Regions from separate parts of the Oceanobacillus sp. M65 genome, predicted to be linked through region 1. Evidence: riboswitches for the same ligand, from Rfam matches in the RefSeq annotation. Region 1 holds a riboswitch; each other region holds the start of a gene.
The links. Region 1 has a riboswitch for cyclic di-GMP ahead of ACTWPF_RS07860 (prepilin-type N-terminal cleavage/methylation domain-containing protein). Riboswitches for the same ligand answer to the same signal wherever they lie in the genome.

Region 1 (4,799 bases):
TCATGGTAGGGGAAATTCGTGACCAAGAAACAGCAGAAATCGCAATCCGCGCTTCCCTAACAGGTCACCTTGTTTTTAGTACCCTTCACACCAACAGTGCAGTTGATGCGATTCCGCGTTTAATAGATATGGGAATTGAACCATATTTAGTTGTGTCTTCTTTATCAGGTGTCGTAGCCCAAAGGCTTGTTCGCAAGCTTTGTAGAGATTGTTTAATAGAGCGGCCTGCAACAGATATGGAAAAGGAGATCTTTGAAAACAATGGAATGAGCGTAGAACACGTCTATGATAGTGAAGGTTGTTCCGTTTGTCATCAACGCGGTTATCGTGGAAGAATTGCAGTTCAAGAGGTGCTTGTAATCGATGATGCAATTCGCGGAATGCTATTGAATAATAGCTCTATGGCTGACATAAGAGCCTATATGAAAACGCAGGGAACAGCATTCCTGATGCAGGATGGATTTGAAAAAATTAAAGCTGGAAAGACGTCAATGGAAGAGATTATGCAAGTTTCCATCCGATTGTAAGGGGGAGAGAGAATGCGTAACAAAATTGAAGGATGGCTTACAGAAGCATATAACAACAATGCATCAGATGTGCATTTAACAATTGGGAAAGCCCCCGTTTTCCGAATAAATGGCAAGCTAGTTGAACAGGACAAGCCCCGGTTAAAACCAACAGAAACGACGCAAATTGTACAATCTATTATACCGGAAACTTTATGGGAAACGTTAGAGACGACGAGAGAGTTAGATTTTTCTTATGGCATTCAAGGAGTTTCCCGATTCCGGATAAATGCCTTTTATCAGCGCGGGGAGTTATCGTTAGCAATTCGAATTATTCCGAACCGTATTCCATCAATTGAGGAACTGAACCTTCCTTTAGTAACAAAGGAAATTGTTCAGGAACCACAAGGTCTTGTTCTTGTTACGGGGCCGACAGGGAGTGGTAAAAGCACGACACTTGCTTCCATGATTCATTACATTAATCAGACAATGCAAAAACATATCATTACATTGGAAGATCCGATTGAATATATGCATACTCATAATCAATCAATTATTGATCAACGTGAGGTTGGATTTGATACAAAGAGTTTTGTAAATGGCTTAAGGGCTAGCTTAAGGCAGGATCCGGATATCATTTTACTTGGAGAGATGCGTGACCTTGAAACGATCTCTACAGCTATAACAGCAGCGGAGACAGGTCATCTCGTTCTTGGAACGCTACATACAACAGATGCCGTTTCTACAATAGAGCGGATTATTGATGTGTTTCCACCAGCTCAGCAAACGCAAATACGTATTCAGCTGTCAACGATTTTAAAAGCGGTAATTTCTCAGCGTCTATTGGTCACAAAGGACCATACAGGAAGAAGGGCAGCAACAGAGGTGCTTCGAAATACTTCCGCTGTAAAGAACCTTATTCGAAATGAGAAATTGCATCAAATCCAAAATGTATTACAAACTTCAAAAGATCATGGAATGCATACATTAGATATGGAATTGAAGCGACTTCTGCAAGAAGACCAGATTTCCATGGAAGCAGCAGCACCGTTTATGCAAGGAAGGAGCTCCTAGTATGGACTTTCAATATGTCGGCAAACGGATGTCGGGTGAACGAATTAAAGGGAAAATTGATGCCGATTCAAAGCATCGAGCTCTTAGCGAATTAGAAAAACAAGGGCTTTTAATTACACGAATTGAAGAAACGAAACCGTGGAATAAAGATATTATTTTAATTAAGCGTGTAAAAAACAAAGACTTTGTTCTGTTCCTGAGACAATATTCCACACTGATTCATGCTGGGATTACCATAACGGATGCTACAAATACGATGTCAAAACAAACCGATAATTATGCGCTTCGTACGGCCTTAGATGATATGCTAAAACAATTAGAGCAGGGTGTCTCGCTATCTACTGCAGCAGAGAAACACTCCAATGTTTTTCCTAAACTACTTGTAAATATGATTCATGCTGGAGAAGTAAGTGGGAAACTAGATGAAATTCTAAGCCAAATGGCTGCTTATTACGAGAAAGAATATCGCAATAAGCAAAAAGTCGTCTCCGCATTGCTTTATCCAAGTGTGGTAGGTGTCATTACATTATTTTTAAGTGTGTTTTTACTAGTATTTATTGTCCCGCAATTTGTAACTATGTTTAATTCGTTTGGGGAAGAAATACCTCCGTACACGCAATTTATTTTAAGTCTTAGTGATTGGCTTGGCGTTTATTGGTGGAGCATTGCTCTCCTTATAGTATTACTAGTTTTTTTCGGGAAATATATGTTACGATATGATAGTTTTCGCTATCAGATAGATACATATAAGCTACGTTTTCCTTTTCTTGGGGTTCTTGCGCACAAGGGAGCACTGGTCCGGATGACGCAAACATTAAGCACATTGGTTAACAGTGCAGTTCCTATATTGGAAGCAGTAGAGATAACAGAAAAAGTTGTTGGGAACAAAGTGATACAAGAGGTATTGCATGATTCTAAGGAAAGCCTAAGTGAAGGTGAGTCGATCACAAAACCAATGAAAAACCACTGGGTGATTACTCCACTAATCATTCAAATGATGCAAATTGGTGAGAAAACAGGAACTTTGGATCAAATGCTAGCAAAAGCGGCTTCTTTTTATGAAGAAGAAGTAGAACAATTATCAAATAGAATTAAAACGTTAATAGAGCCGCTTATGATTATTGTTCTTACGTTCATAGTAGGTGGTATCATAACCGCTGTTGTTATACCGATGTTTTCTATGTTCGAAAATTTACAATAAAAATGTGGTAATTTGTAATTTTGTATAATATAATAGTACTAGGTAAATAGACGGATGCTATGAAGGATTATCTCTATTTGGGCACTTTGATAATCCGGAGCAAGTAGTGCAACCGACCTGACTGTGTTACTAAATATACATATTTAGAGAGGCGGGGATTTTTATGCTTACACGCATGAAAAAAATGTTGAAAAAAGAAAAAGGATTTACGTTGGTAGAGCTTCTAGCTGTTATTGCTATTTTAGCTATTATTGTGGCGATCGCTGTTCCTACGATTGGGAATGTGATTGATAATTCAAAAGCCGAAGCTACAACAGCGAATCAAGAGTTGGTTGAAAATGCTGCAAGGCTTGCTGATGTTTCGGGTGTTGGACCTGCTGATTCTGAAGCGGGTTATACAATGAAAGAACTAGTAGATGCAGGATTCCTAGACGTTGATCTTGAAGATTTTGAACTTAAAGGTAATGTGAAAATTACAACAAGCGATGATGGCGGAAAAACTTTTAAATACGAATAATTAATATAATTAAAATACAACAATGCAACGCCCTTGCCCCAAAGCAGGGCGTTTTCTTCAATTATAAACATCTTTAACATGAAGGAGTACATAAATGGAAAGTGTCATGATTCTGTTATTTTTTGCTTTAGGCTTGCTCTTTGGGTCTTTTTTTAATGTGGTCGGACTGCGGATTCCAAAGAAAATTCCTTTTGCGAATGACCGTTCCAGATGCCCAAACTGTGACCATCAACTGGCCTGGTATGATAATATACCGCTTTTATCATTCGCCTTACAGCGGGGTAAATGCCGATACTGTAGAAAACCGATTTCCACCATTTATCCAGTTGTTGAGGCACTGACAGGCGTGCTTTTTGCACTTAGTTACATACAAATTGGATTGGACAAGGAAATCGTTACAGCATTGTTGCTCGTTTCTTTGCTTATGATCATCCTTGTGTCAGATCTTGCTTATATGCTTATACCCAATAAGGTTTTATTATTTTTCTTGCCGTTCCTCGCTATCATACGCTTTCTTGAACCTCTGGAACCGTGGTGGGACAGTCTAGTAGGCGCTATTGCTGGTATGGTAATTATTGCACTAGTTATTATGATTAGCAGGGGCGGTATGGGCGCAGGGGATATGAAGCTTTTTGGTGTGCTAGGTATTGTGCTTGGGTTACAAGGCACTCTTCTAGCTTTCTTTCTATCCTGTATCATTGGAGCAATAGTCGGGCTGTTGTTAATCGTGCTAAAAGTAATCGACCGAAAGCAGCCGGTTCCCTTTGGGCCGTATATCGTGCTCGCTTCCCTGATAACTTACTTCTATGGTGAGAGATTAATAGACTGGTATATTACAATACTCTAATAAGGGCGTGACAGTATGGGATTTATGTCGAATGGCAGGGTTAATATCGTGATTACGAACCGAAAATTACGGTATACCTATCATAAAAGCAATAAAATGGAAGGGTTGCAAAAACACGGAGAGCTAGAGCTTCCTCCATCTGTCTTAGAAGAAGGCAAGATAATGGATAAAGCTTTATTTTCTGAGCTCATCAGACAGCTTGTACATGAGCATAAATGGAAAAGAAAAAAGCTTTTATTTGCGGTACCTGATGACACGGTCGTAATCAGGCAATTAGAAGTGCCAGCAGCTTTATCAAGAGAAGAAGCGAAAGGCTATATCGAGACACAGCTGGGAAATAGTATTTATTTACCTTTTTCCAATCCTGCTATCGCGATAGATTTTCTTGAAAAACAGGATGACAAGCAACATGTTTTACTGTTTGCTTATCCAAAAGAAAAGATAACGGATTATGTTGATGTTTTTGAACAGCAAGGACTGCGTCCCGTGGTGGCAGATTTGACCTCCTTGTCTGTATATCGGTATTACATGGCCACGAGGCAGGAAACAACACAACACCATATCCTTCTCGTTCACTGGAATGAAGATGCGCTTGTATTAACGGCCTTCAAAGAAAACAAGCCTGTATTTACAAGGAACATGAAAGTGGAACAA
Region 2 (4,799 bases), on a different contig from region 1:
TTCGGACGAATTACATGTTCAATTTGAATTTGTTGATAACGGAGAAGATCAAAACAAATTCCAAGGAGATTCTTTAGAACTTGATTGGAACTTTACTGGACACCAAGGTGAAGGTGAAAGAAGATAAGTTAGTTTGGAAAGGCGGGATATTCCCGTCTTTCTTCCATACATATTATATAACAGAGATTTTGCTTTCGTAAGGGCAGCACATATAGCTGCGTTTACGAAAGCAATGAATCATGTTGAATGGAGGGAAATAGGTTGCGAATGAGCCGGATGCGAAAGTTTAAAAGGTATAAGCAATTTGTGATGGTATGGAAGGTTGTAGCTATTTGTTATATTTCGGTATTTACGCTTGGATATCTTGCTTCCGGAACAGGAGCCTATTTCGTATCCTCACAGGAAAGTGAACAAGTTATTCAGGCGGGGACATGGTGGGATGGTAGTGAGCTTGACTTTGTAGGCAAACCAACAGTGGAAGAAAAAGCCTGCCCTCAGATGAACGTTAGCATGGAATTGGAAAATAAAGGTTTTTCCATGACAGATACAACTACCTATGAAGTGTTCTATTCCGAAACTGGCAATCCACAAAAAACGGGTAAGAAAGTAGCGAGTGGTGAAATTAAAACGCTTGAAAAGGGTGAAACAGTGTCCTTAAGCTACAAGGCAGAAAAAGAAGGCTTTTATGTTTTTAAAGCACTTCAGCATCCATTATATGGCGAAGAAACAGAGAAACCATTAGAGGTTTGGAGCAAAAAAGTAAATGCAAAATGTAAAGAGAAAAAGGTAAAAGAAGAATCAGATGAAGGAGTAGAACAGAAAAAAGACGAGGACATTTTTAACGAGGATAACAAAAAAGAAGAGTCGAAGAGCACCGATGATACGCAAGAGAAAGCTAAACCAGAAACAGAAAAGGCTCCTGTGGAGGAAGAGAAGGACACTTCATCAACTGAGGAAAACAAACAGGAAACAGACGCATCAGAAGCTGAATCAGAAAAACAGGAAGTAAAACAAGAAAAGCAAACGGAAAAGCAGGTAGAAAAACAGCCAGAGAAGAAGCAACAAGAGCAAAATGAAGGGACAGAGCAACCATCTACTGGAACCAAAGAGGAAGAGGGAGAATAAACATGTCACTTAAACAAGTAAAAAAGTGGGTTAGCCACATTACGACCTATGTATTGTTCGCTGCACTAATTGTAATGGCAGTTGTCGTAGTCTCTTCTAAAGCGTCTGGGGGAGAACCAGAAATTGCTGGTTACCAGCTGAAAACCGTGTTATCAGGCTCCATGGAACCAGGAATTCAAACTGGCTCGTTAATCGCTGTTATGCCCGATGGGGATATGAAACGGTTTAAAGACGGGGATGTCATCACGTTCATGGATGAAGAAGAAAAACTCATTACTCACCGCATTACCGAAGTAATGGCAAGTGGGGAGCAAGTGATGTACCGGACAAAAGGTGATAACAATAATGTGGAAGATCTTCAGCCAGTATTATCTGAGAACGTCGTGGCGGAATACACTGGTTTCACGATCCCTTATCTTGGATATCTGGTTAACTTTGCACAGTCTCGAAATGGAGCATTTCTATTACTCATTCCAGGGATTTTACTGCTATGCTACTCCGGCCTAACGATTTGGCGGACCCTAGGAGAAATAGAGAAGCAAAATAAAAAAGGTGATCAGAAACTGGAAGAAGGGCAATCACTTTCTTCCTAACAATAGAAGAAAATCGGATTTTAGGGGGTGGATTCCATGAATAAACGTTTCTTCATTCTAAGTTTTGTTTTACTACTATGCAGCTTTTTCCCATTAGGGTACGTATCCGCAGCGGAAGCAAATGAAGCAGACGCTTCTAAGGAGTTGGATATTCAACTTACGCCAAACGACTATTTGTTCCAGGTTCCCAATATGAAGCCAGGCGATTGGGCGCCAAGGGATCTTAAAATCTCTAATGACGGCAGACAGGATTTTAGTTATCATGTAGAGCTGGCAAATACGACGGAAGAGGAAAAGCTGTTTAATGAATTAATAATTGAAGTAGCAGACGAGGATGAACAACTTTATAAAGGGAATCTGCCGAATTTCGCCATCCCGGACAGAAGTCTGGATGTCGGAGAACAAGAGGAACTGAAGCTAACCGTTTATTTCCCAGACCATCTGGGGAACGAATTTCAAGGCCTTGAAACGGAGTTTGTTCTCATCTTCACCGCAGAAGGAGAGGAAGATCAGCAAGACTCCATTAGTGTAGGTGGTAATGTTAGTAATGGAGATGGGAATGGAACTTCGGGGGATAAAGGTGGAGCAGCCTTACCTAATACATCAACAGATATTTTTACTCTTCTCCTTTTCGGAACGATTTTACTGGCAGTCGGGGGCGGCATTCTTGTTATACGTAAACTACGGTTGATTAAAGATCATCGTATCTAATATTTTCCATATTCTTCGACAAAAACAGGTGTAAGATATTCCATTTCTCTTACAAAACTAGTTGAAATAAGACAAAAGAACCTACGCAAATAGTCGTGAATTTGTAGTATCATATTACTAGGCAGTTCTATTTAGTGTCATAACTACATTTCCTCAGAAAAAGGCATACTCATCGAAAGACGAGGACGCAAAATCACAGATCTACGGCATATGCTAGGATGGCTGGGTTATCTGGAAATAATAATGGGGGATAGGATATGGAAAAAATAGTTGAGCAGTTATCGTTAGATGGTGAATGGATTGAATTAATCAAAAGGGCAAAGAATCTTGGGATCACTACAGAGGAAATACGTCAATTTCTAAAACAGACGGAATCATTACATAATGCCTGAATTTAATTGTACTTTATATAGAACTCCTCACCCACTTTATGTTATAATTCGCTTTGAAAGAAGGTGAGGGCTTGATCGGTGAAAAAATCAAACAACTTCGCACAGAAAAAAAGATGTCCATTTCTGAATTAGCTGAAAGAGCAGGGGTCGCTAAATCATACCTTAGTTCGATTGAACGTAACCTTCAGACAAACCCATCGATCCAGTTTATTGAAAAAATAAGCACCGTTCTTGGTACAACGGTTAATGATCTTCTACGGGAAGAAAACATAAGCGGTCCTGAGGATTTAGATAACGAATGGTTGAAGATCGTACAGGAAGCAATGGAGTCTGGTGTTTCAAAAGAACAGTTTAAGGAATATCTAGAGTTTAACAAATGGCGCAGTAATAAAGATAGATGACCCATCAAAGCCGTTGCAGTGATGCACGGTTTTTTGTTTGGTTTTTTCTCATTCGGGGTATTGCCGATATGGTGGATTAAGGTTATTTTATTAAGGTGGCCATTATAAATAACTCTGAATAAATAATTCATACATGTGCCGGGGGAAGCCCAAAAAGCGGACTACACAAAAAGCATATATAACAAGACAAGGAGAATGAATTTTGAAGAAACACATTTTCTGGCTTTTACCCATATGCTGGATGGGGATCATTTTTTACTCTTCCCATCAGCCTTATGAAAATCAAGATGTGAAACCACTTTTGAACAATTTCATAAACGTAAGTTTTCTTGAGCCGTATTTAAACTGGTTATCCTTCACCTATCATGAAAGTGTCGTTAGCGTGGAAGAGTTAGGTGTTGCTGGATTTATCGAATTTTTCATTCGTAAAGGTGCCCACGTATCTGTGTTCTTAGTACTCTGTTTGCTTTTTTATGTGGCCTTTCGAAAAGCTGGAAAACAAAATCATAGTAAAGCGCTAATCTTCTCTTTGTTTCTAACGGTAATTTATGCCATATCGGATGAAATTCACCAAGGATTCACACCAAACAGAACGCCCTACGTAGGTGACGTCATACTTGATAGCTTTGGTGCCCTGTTGGCGGTAGGCCTACTTGTACTTTTTCATAAAAGAAAAGATAGAAGACCTCTATAAAGTTGTCCAGGGAAACGAATAAGGTAATGAGGTATTAATTTTTTGTAAATTTTGAGCATCTACGACAAGGTTCGACAACATTCTGTTCGTTCATATGCTATTATGCAACAGGTAAGATATTTTTCAAAAGGCGGGGTATGAATAATGGAGCAAGAAAAGTTTAAAACGATGCTAAAAAAAGTAATTCATGATACCGAAACGCATCATATACAATCCTCTCAAGAAATGATTCAGACTTTAATTGATGAACTCACACATGAAAGACTACTTCCGAATGTCCAGCAATCTGTACTGAAAAGTAAATAAAGTAAAAAGCGGTCAAGATAAACCGTTACGTTAAAGCTCGCCTCTTAAGAATGGTAGCAAATAGAGGAGAGCTTCTTTGTGGCGTGATTTTATGCTGCTAGTGTTCTCATAGATCTTTTTCCTGTATATAATTTCCCCTTGTGTTTCATTTTTCTTACACTCTTCGTTTTACCAATTTTTCCATTCTCCTAAAAAGTCTTTCTTTCTGAATCTTTTCTATTCAAATTCTTTATTATAGCGCTATCTCTTGCTCCATTTTCTATGAAAAAAATGGTATGATATATATTATAGTAGAGGAGGAAGAGACAGTTGCAAACAAGTCCCATTTACATAAAAAATGTTAGCATTTTAACAGAAGAAACGATTATGGAAGATAGCGCTCTTCTTTTAGAGAGCGGAAAAATATCTAAGATCGGGAAACAATCGGCCCTTCCGGATGAGATTCAAGAAATTGATGGGAAGGGAAAAATCGTTATACCTGGCTTTATAGACGGACACATCCATGGTGCAAACGGTGCAGATGTGATGGATGCAAGCAATACAGCACTTGACTCAATTGCTTCCGTTCTGCCTAGGG
Region 3 (4,799 bases), on a different contig from region 1:
TAACTTTTTCTCTATAGTAGATTGCTGCCCCCTAGCTAAAGGTGCAATATTATGGATAACATCTGGTAGATCAACCGTTGCTCTTATCCATTTTTTTTCTATAAACATTTCAGCATTTATTTCTTTTTTTTCTAAATTAACATCTGCGGAGGAAAAAAAGTAAAGAGGAGTTTGCTGTTTCTTACTTTCTTCTACTAATGCATTGATTCGAGTTTCTGGGTATGCGTCCCGAGGGCTTTTAATACTTAGATAAACGCCTATTGTTAAGCTCTTTTTTTTCTCTGTATTTACTTGTGATAATTCTAGCTCTTGTTTAAACTTTCTAAATTGCGGTATCAAAGTGAATTGAGTAATTTCAGAGACCTTAAGTAGGTTACCTTTTTCTAAATTAGTAGCGATTAACAAGAGAGTGTTATCAAGCTTACTGTACTTTTCGATTAACAAACTATTTGTTAAAGAACCTAGCATAGTTTTTAAAGCATCAAAGCCCTCGGCAATTGAACTAAATATGAAGATACTTTGGTTAAGATTTTTTTGTTTTATGAGTATTGAAAAGTGTTCTGATGCCTCAACCATTGTAGTTGCTATATTAACAATTTGCGAGTACTGTTTATTATCTAAAGTTGTCATTAATAAATGCTCCTAACTTAATTTGTAATAGTATGTATACATGGTGCGTACATACTTATTATATCGGATATATTAGCACAATTTTAAAGAAGGTTTTTGAAGATAGACGAATATAAAAAAGAGGAGTTCTAGAAAACTCCTCTTTTTTATGTTACAACTTAAACTGTTCCACTACCTCCTGCAATTCCTCCGCCATAATGGAAAGGGAATTAGCAGAATCGGTAATTTCCTCCATGGATGCTAGCTGTTCCTCTGTTGATGCAGAAACGTTTTGTGCTGCTCCAGATGTAGTTTCAGAAATACCTGCAAGACTATCAAATGTTTCAACAAATTGGTCTGTACCTGACGAGATTTCTTGAATTTTTGAAGCAACTTGCTGGATCTGTGTCGTTACTGTATTTACAAATGATGTAATATCATTAAAGGACTGACCAGCTTCGCCAACCACTTCAATTCCTCGATCTACTTCGGTTGTACCAGTTTCCATCGCTTTGACTGCATCGATGGATTCGCTCTGTATAGATTGAATCATATTCTTAATCTGCTCGGATGATTGAGATGATTGCTCTGCAAGCTTACGAACCTCATCTGCTACAACGGCAAAGCCTTTCCCATGTTCGCCAGCTCTTGCCGCTTCAATAGCAGCATTTAAGGCTAATAGATTGGTTTGCTCTGCGATGTTCGTGATCACATCTACGATTTCCCCAATTTCTCTCGTTTTATTGCCAAGACCTTTGATGTTTCCTGAAAGTTCATGGACTGTTTTCTTAATGAATTCCATTTGTCCTACTGTTGTTCTAATTGCTTTATTCCCAGCATCAATAACAACATTAGCATCTTCTGCAGTGGAAGCAACTTCATTGGAACTGGTTGCAATCTGTTGGATGGATGAAGACATTTCCTGTGCCATTCTGGAGCTAGCATCTATGCTGCTAGATTGACTTTCCACTCCGGATGCTACATCTTGTATAGAATTTGTAATCTGTTCTGTAGCTACCGTGTTCTGTTGTGAACTCGCATTTAACTCCTCTGAGGAGGCTGCAAGGTTATTTGCTTTGTCACGTACTTGTACAATCACTTCATTTAAATGTTTTCTCATGCGATTGAAGGCATTTGCCAATTGGCCAATTTCATCATTACTATGATTTTCAACCTCGACAGTTAAATCGCCCTTACTCATTTTATCAGCAACTTCAACCAAATTATTAACTGGGCGAGTGATAGAACGAATGATGAATAGAACAACTGCAATTCCAATGACAAGCGCGATGGCAATTACAATAATTGTTTTATGGAAAATGGGCGCCACAGCATCATCTACTTCATCTTGGAACATAGAACCAGCTATCTTCCAGCCGGAAGTTTCGTTTGTTGTAAAGGCAAGCTTTTTATTTTCTCCGTCCATTTCATAACTAAACTTGCCCTTATTAGATGCATAAAGATCATCGATAAACGAAGCGGTTGCCTCCGACCCAGCCTCATTTGTAGGGTGTGTAATATAATGCTTTGTCCCGTCAAGTAAATACACATATCCTTCTTTGCCGATGTTAATCTCACCAACCATCGCTGATAAGCTATCAAGTTTTAAATTAGCTCCAATAACACCTTGTCCATCAGCAGTTGTCTTGGCAATCGTCACTACAATTACCTGAGTCGAATTTGATAGATAAGGCTCTGTAATGACCACTTCACCTTTATTTTCCATTGCCAGTTGATACCAAGGACGTTCTCGAGGATCATAATCCGCCGAATTTTTAAATTTATCAGGAGACTTTATAAAATCTCCTTCAACTGTCCCCACATAGGTTTGTTCCACATCAACCTTAGAATCTTGAATTCTATCAAGTAAAGCTTTAATTTGGTCTGTATCCTGGTCTATAAGGGCTTCCGCAGAAATTGCATTGGATAGAAAGTCCACGTTTTCCATTTGTGCCTGAAGTAGCTGATTAATCGTTTGATCTACCATTTGCAGACTTTCCTCTGCGGTATTCAGCATTCGACTATCTGTGTTACTTTTCGCACTCATGTAAGATGTATAGGCAATAATGCAACTAGGAACGAGCAACACCAGCAAAAAGGATAAAAGAAGCTTGTTCTTTAAGCTGAACTTGAATCTTTTTAATTTGAATTTCTTCATGTAATAACACCACTCTCATTGATAATTTATTTTGAAATGTACATTCTCAAGTTATATCGACAAAGAAAACAAATTATGTAGAAAAATGTAGAATAATATTTTAGCTAAAGCGGGTAGGACACTATATAATCACACTCTGCAAAAAAATTGGAGTATTGTACCAAATTTTATTTTTTACATTATCCCTAAATTATTTTTGAAATGAGACGATATAAAAGCATAGGTATTTTTAACTAATGGGACAAAATCCAATTCTAGAAAAGGCAAACTGCTTGAAAGAGTAGGACGCAAAGCAAAGGGTCTAAGGTTCTCAAGCTACGATCGCCTGGCTGCCAAAAAGATAATCAATTATTCTTTTTTGGCTATTCTACTTTTAAGGGATAGCGTTTTTAATAAGGCTGAAAAAGGTTGAACGAATATTAAAGATCCTCCTCACCTTAACGAAACCTACTAGTTAATTTTACAACTGACAACGAGATAAAGGAGACATGTGTAATGGATAAAACGTCTGTCATTGGCGTCATACTAGGTGTGATTGCAGTCGGTGTAGGGATGGTATTAAAAGGTGTAGGCGTTGCAGCATTAGTAAACCCTGCTGCCATTCTAATCATCCTCGTGGGAACAGCAGCTTCGGTGGTTATTGCCTTTCCAATGAGCACCGTTAAGAAAATTCCTTCTCTGTTTAAAATTATTTTTTCTGAAGAAAAGCAGGAAAACACGCAGGAATTAATCATGACGTTTACAGAGTGGGCTGATCAAACAAGAAAAGAAGGTCTACTATCATTAGAAAGACAAGTAGAAGAAACAGAGGATCCTTTCTTATCCTCAGGCTTACAACTTGCGATTGATGGTCAACCAGCAGAGTTTATACGTGAAGTTATGCTGGAAAAGGTAGACGCGATGGAGTCGAGACACCAGGAAGGCGCTGCCGTTTTTTCTCAAGCAGGAACGTATGCCCCGACCCTTGGAGTACTTGGTGCCGTAATTGGTTTAATAGCAGCACTAAGTGATATGAATGATATCGAAGCATTAGGCCATGCGATTTCCGCAGCTTTTATAGCTACTCTACTCGGTATCTTTACAGGGTACGTGCTATGGCACCCATTTGCCAATAAGCTAAAGGAAAAGTCAAAGAAAGAAGTGCAACGTAAAGAAGTGATCGTGGAAGGGATCCTTTCTATTACGAATGGCGATTCTGCCATGATGGTAAGAGATAAATTAGGATCATATTTATCTACAAAGGAATTAAAGGCGTTAAGGCAGGAACAGGAAGATGCGTAGGAAGAAAAAAAATAGAGAAAACCATATTGATGAATCCTGGCTCTTACCATATTCCGATCTACTTACCTTACTTGTAGCACTCTTCATTGTCTTATTCGCCATGAGTGAAATAGATTCGGAAAAGTATAACCAGCTTTCCACTGTATTCCAAGAAGAATTTTCGGGTGGGGCTAGTTTTATGGAAGAAAGCAATGCACCGAATGAATCAACTGTCGATATTCCTGAAGACGATGAGGAGCAAGAGATACAAGAAGAGCCCAAACAGGTAAGCAAAGAAGATGAAGAGCTTGAAGAGCTGGAGACAATCCAAGAGCACATTAATAGCTATATCAAAGAAGAAGAGCTTGAAGAGGTGTTTGATACACAGCTCACGGATGAAGGATTATTGCTTACGATTTTGAATGATATTTCTTTTGACTCGGGTAGTGCAGAGGTAAAAGAAAGAGGGCAGCGTCTTGCAAAGGATGTTTCAGAACTTCTCTATACAGACCCACCACATCAGATCGTTGTAAGTGGGCATGCAGACGATCGCCCCGTTTATAACGCAGAATTTGCTTCAAACTGGGAGCTTAGTGTCATGCGCGCGATTAATTTTATGGGGCTGATCCTAGAGAACGATCAGCTTGACCCAGGCAAATTTAGTGCAAAGGGATACGGGGAACACCAACCAATTGTGCCAAACAACTCGGAAGCAAACCGGGCAAAAAATAGGCGAGTAGAAGTACTCATTCTACCTAATTACGATATAACG

Region 2: linked by a shared signal. The riboswitch ahead of ACTWPF_RS06395 (anti-repressor SinI family protein) and the one ahead of ACTWPF_RS07860 (prepilin-type N-terminal cleavage/methylation domain-containing protein) in region 1 are both predicted to bind cyclic di-GMP.
Region 3: linked by a shared signal. The riboswitch ahead of motA (flagellar motor stator protein MotA) and the one ahead of ACTWPF_RS07860 (prepilin-type N-terminal cleavage/methylation domain-containing protein) in region 1 are both predicted to bind cyclic di-GMP.

The regions. Positions count from the first base shown of each region.
Region 1 covers NZ_JBQQCJ010000002.1:61,474-66,272, forward strand. Annotated here, with positions in the region: gene ACTWPF_RS07845 (GspE/PulE family protein) at 1-527, shown strand, start outside; gene ACTWPF_RS07850 (type IV pilus twitching motility protein PilT) at 540-1,580, shown strand; gene ACTWPF_RS07855 (type II secretion system F family protein) at 1,582-2,781, shown strand; cyclic di-GMP riboswitch class II at 2,826-2,908, shown strand; gene ACTWPF_RS07860 (prepilin-type N-terminal cleavage/methylation domain-containing protein) at 2,945-3,298, shown strand; gene ACTWPF_RS07865 (prepilin peptidase) at 3,393-4,145, shown strand; gene pilM (type IV pilus biogenesis protein PilM) at 4,161-4,799, shown strand, end outside.
Region 2 covers NZ_JBQQCJ010000001.1:1,358,576-1,363,374, forward strand. Annotated here, with positions in the region: gene ACTWPF_RS06375 (CalY family protein) at 1-127, shown strand, start outside; gene tapA (amyloid fiber anchoring/assembly protein TapA) at 268-1,125, shown strand; gene sipW (signal peptidase I SipW) at 1,128-1,718, shown strand; gene ACTWPF_RS06390 (hypothetical protein) at 1,755-2,429, shown strand; cyclic di-GMP riboswitch class I at 2,582-2,664, shown strand; gene ACTWPF_RS06395 (anti-repressor SinI family protein) at 2,687-2,821, shown strand; gene ACTWPF_RS06400 (helix-turn-helix domain-containing protein) at 2,893-3,222, shown strand; gene ACTWPF_RS06405 (VanZ family protein) at 3,425-3,916, shown strand; gene ACTWPF_RS06410 (hypothetical protein) at 4,061-4,222, shown strand; gene nagA (N-acetylglucosamine-6-phosphate deacetylase) at 4,532-4,799, shown strand, end outside.
Region 3 covers NZ_JBQQCJ010000001.1:1,327,052-1,331,850, forward strand. Annotated here, with positions in the region: gene ACTWPF_RS06235 (YheC/YheD family protein) at 1-630, opposite strand, end outside; gene ACTWPF_RS06240 (methyl-accepting chemotaxis protein) at 782-2,767, opposite strand; cyclic di-GMP riboswitch class I at 3,020-3,104, shown strand; gene motA (flagellar motor stator protein MotA) at 3,263-4,048, shown strand; gene motB (flagellar motor protein MotB) at 4,041-4,799, shown strand, end outside.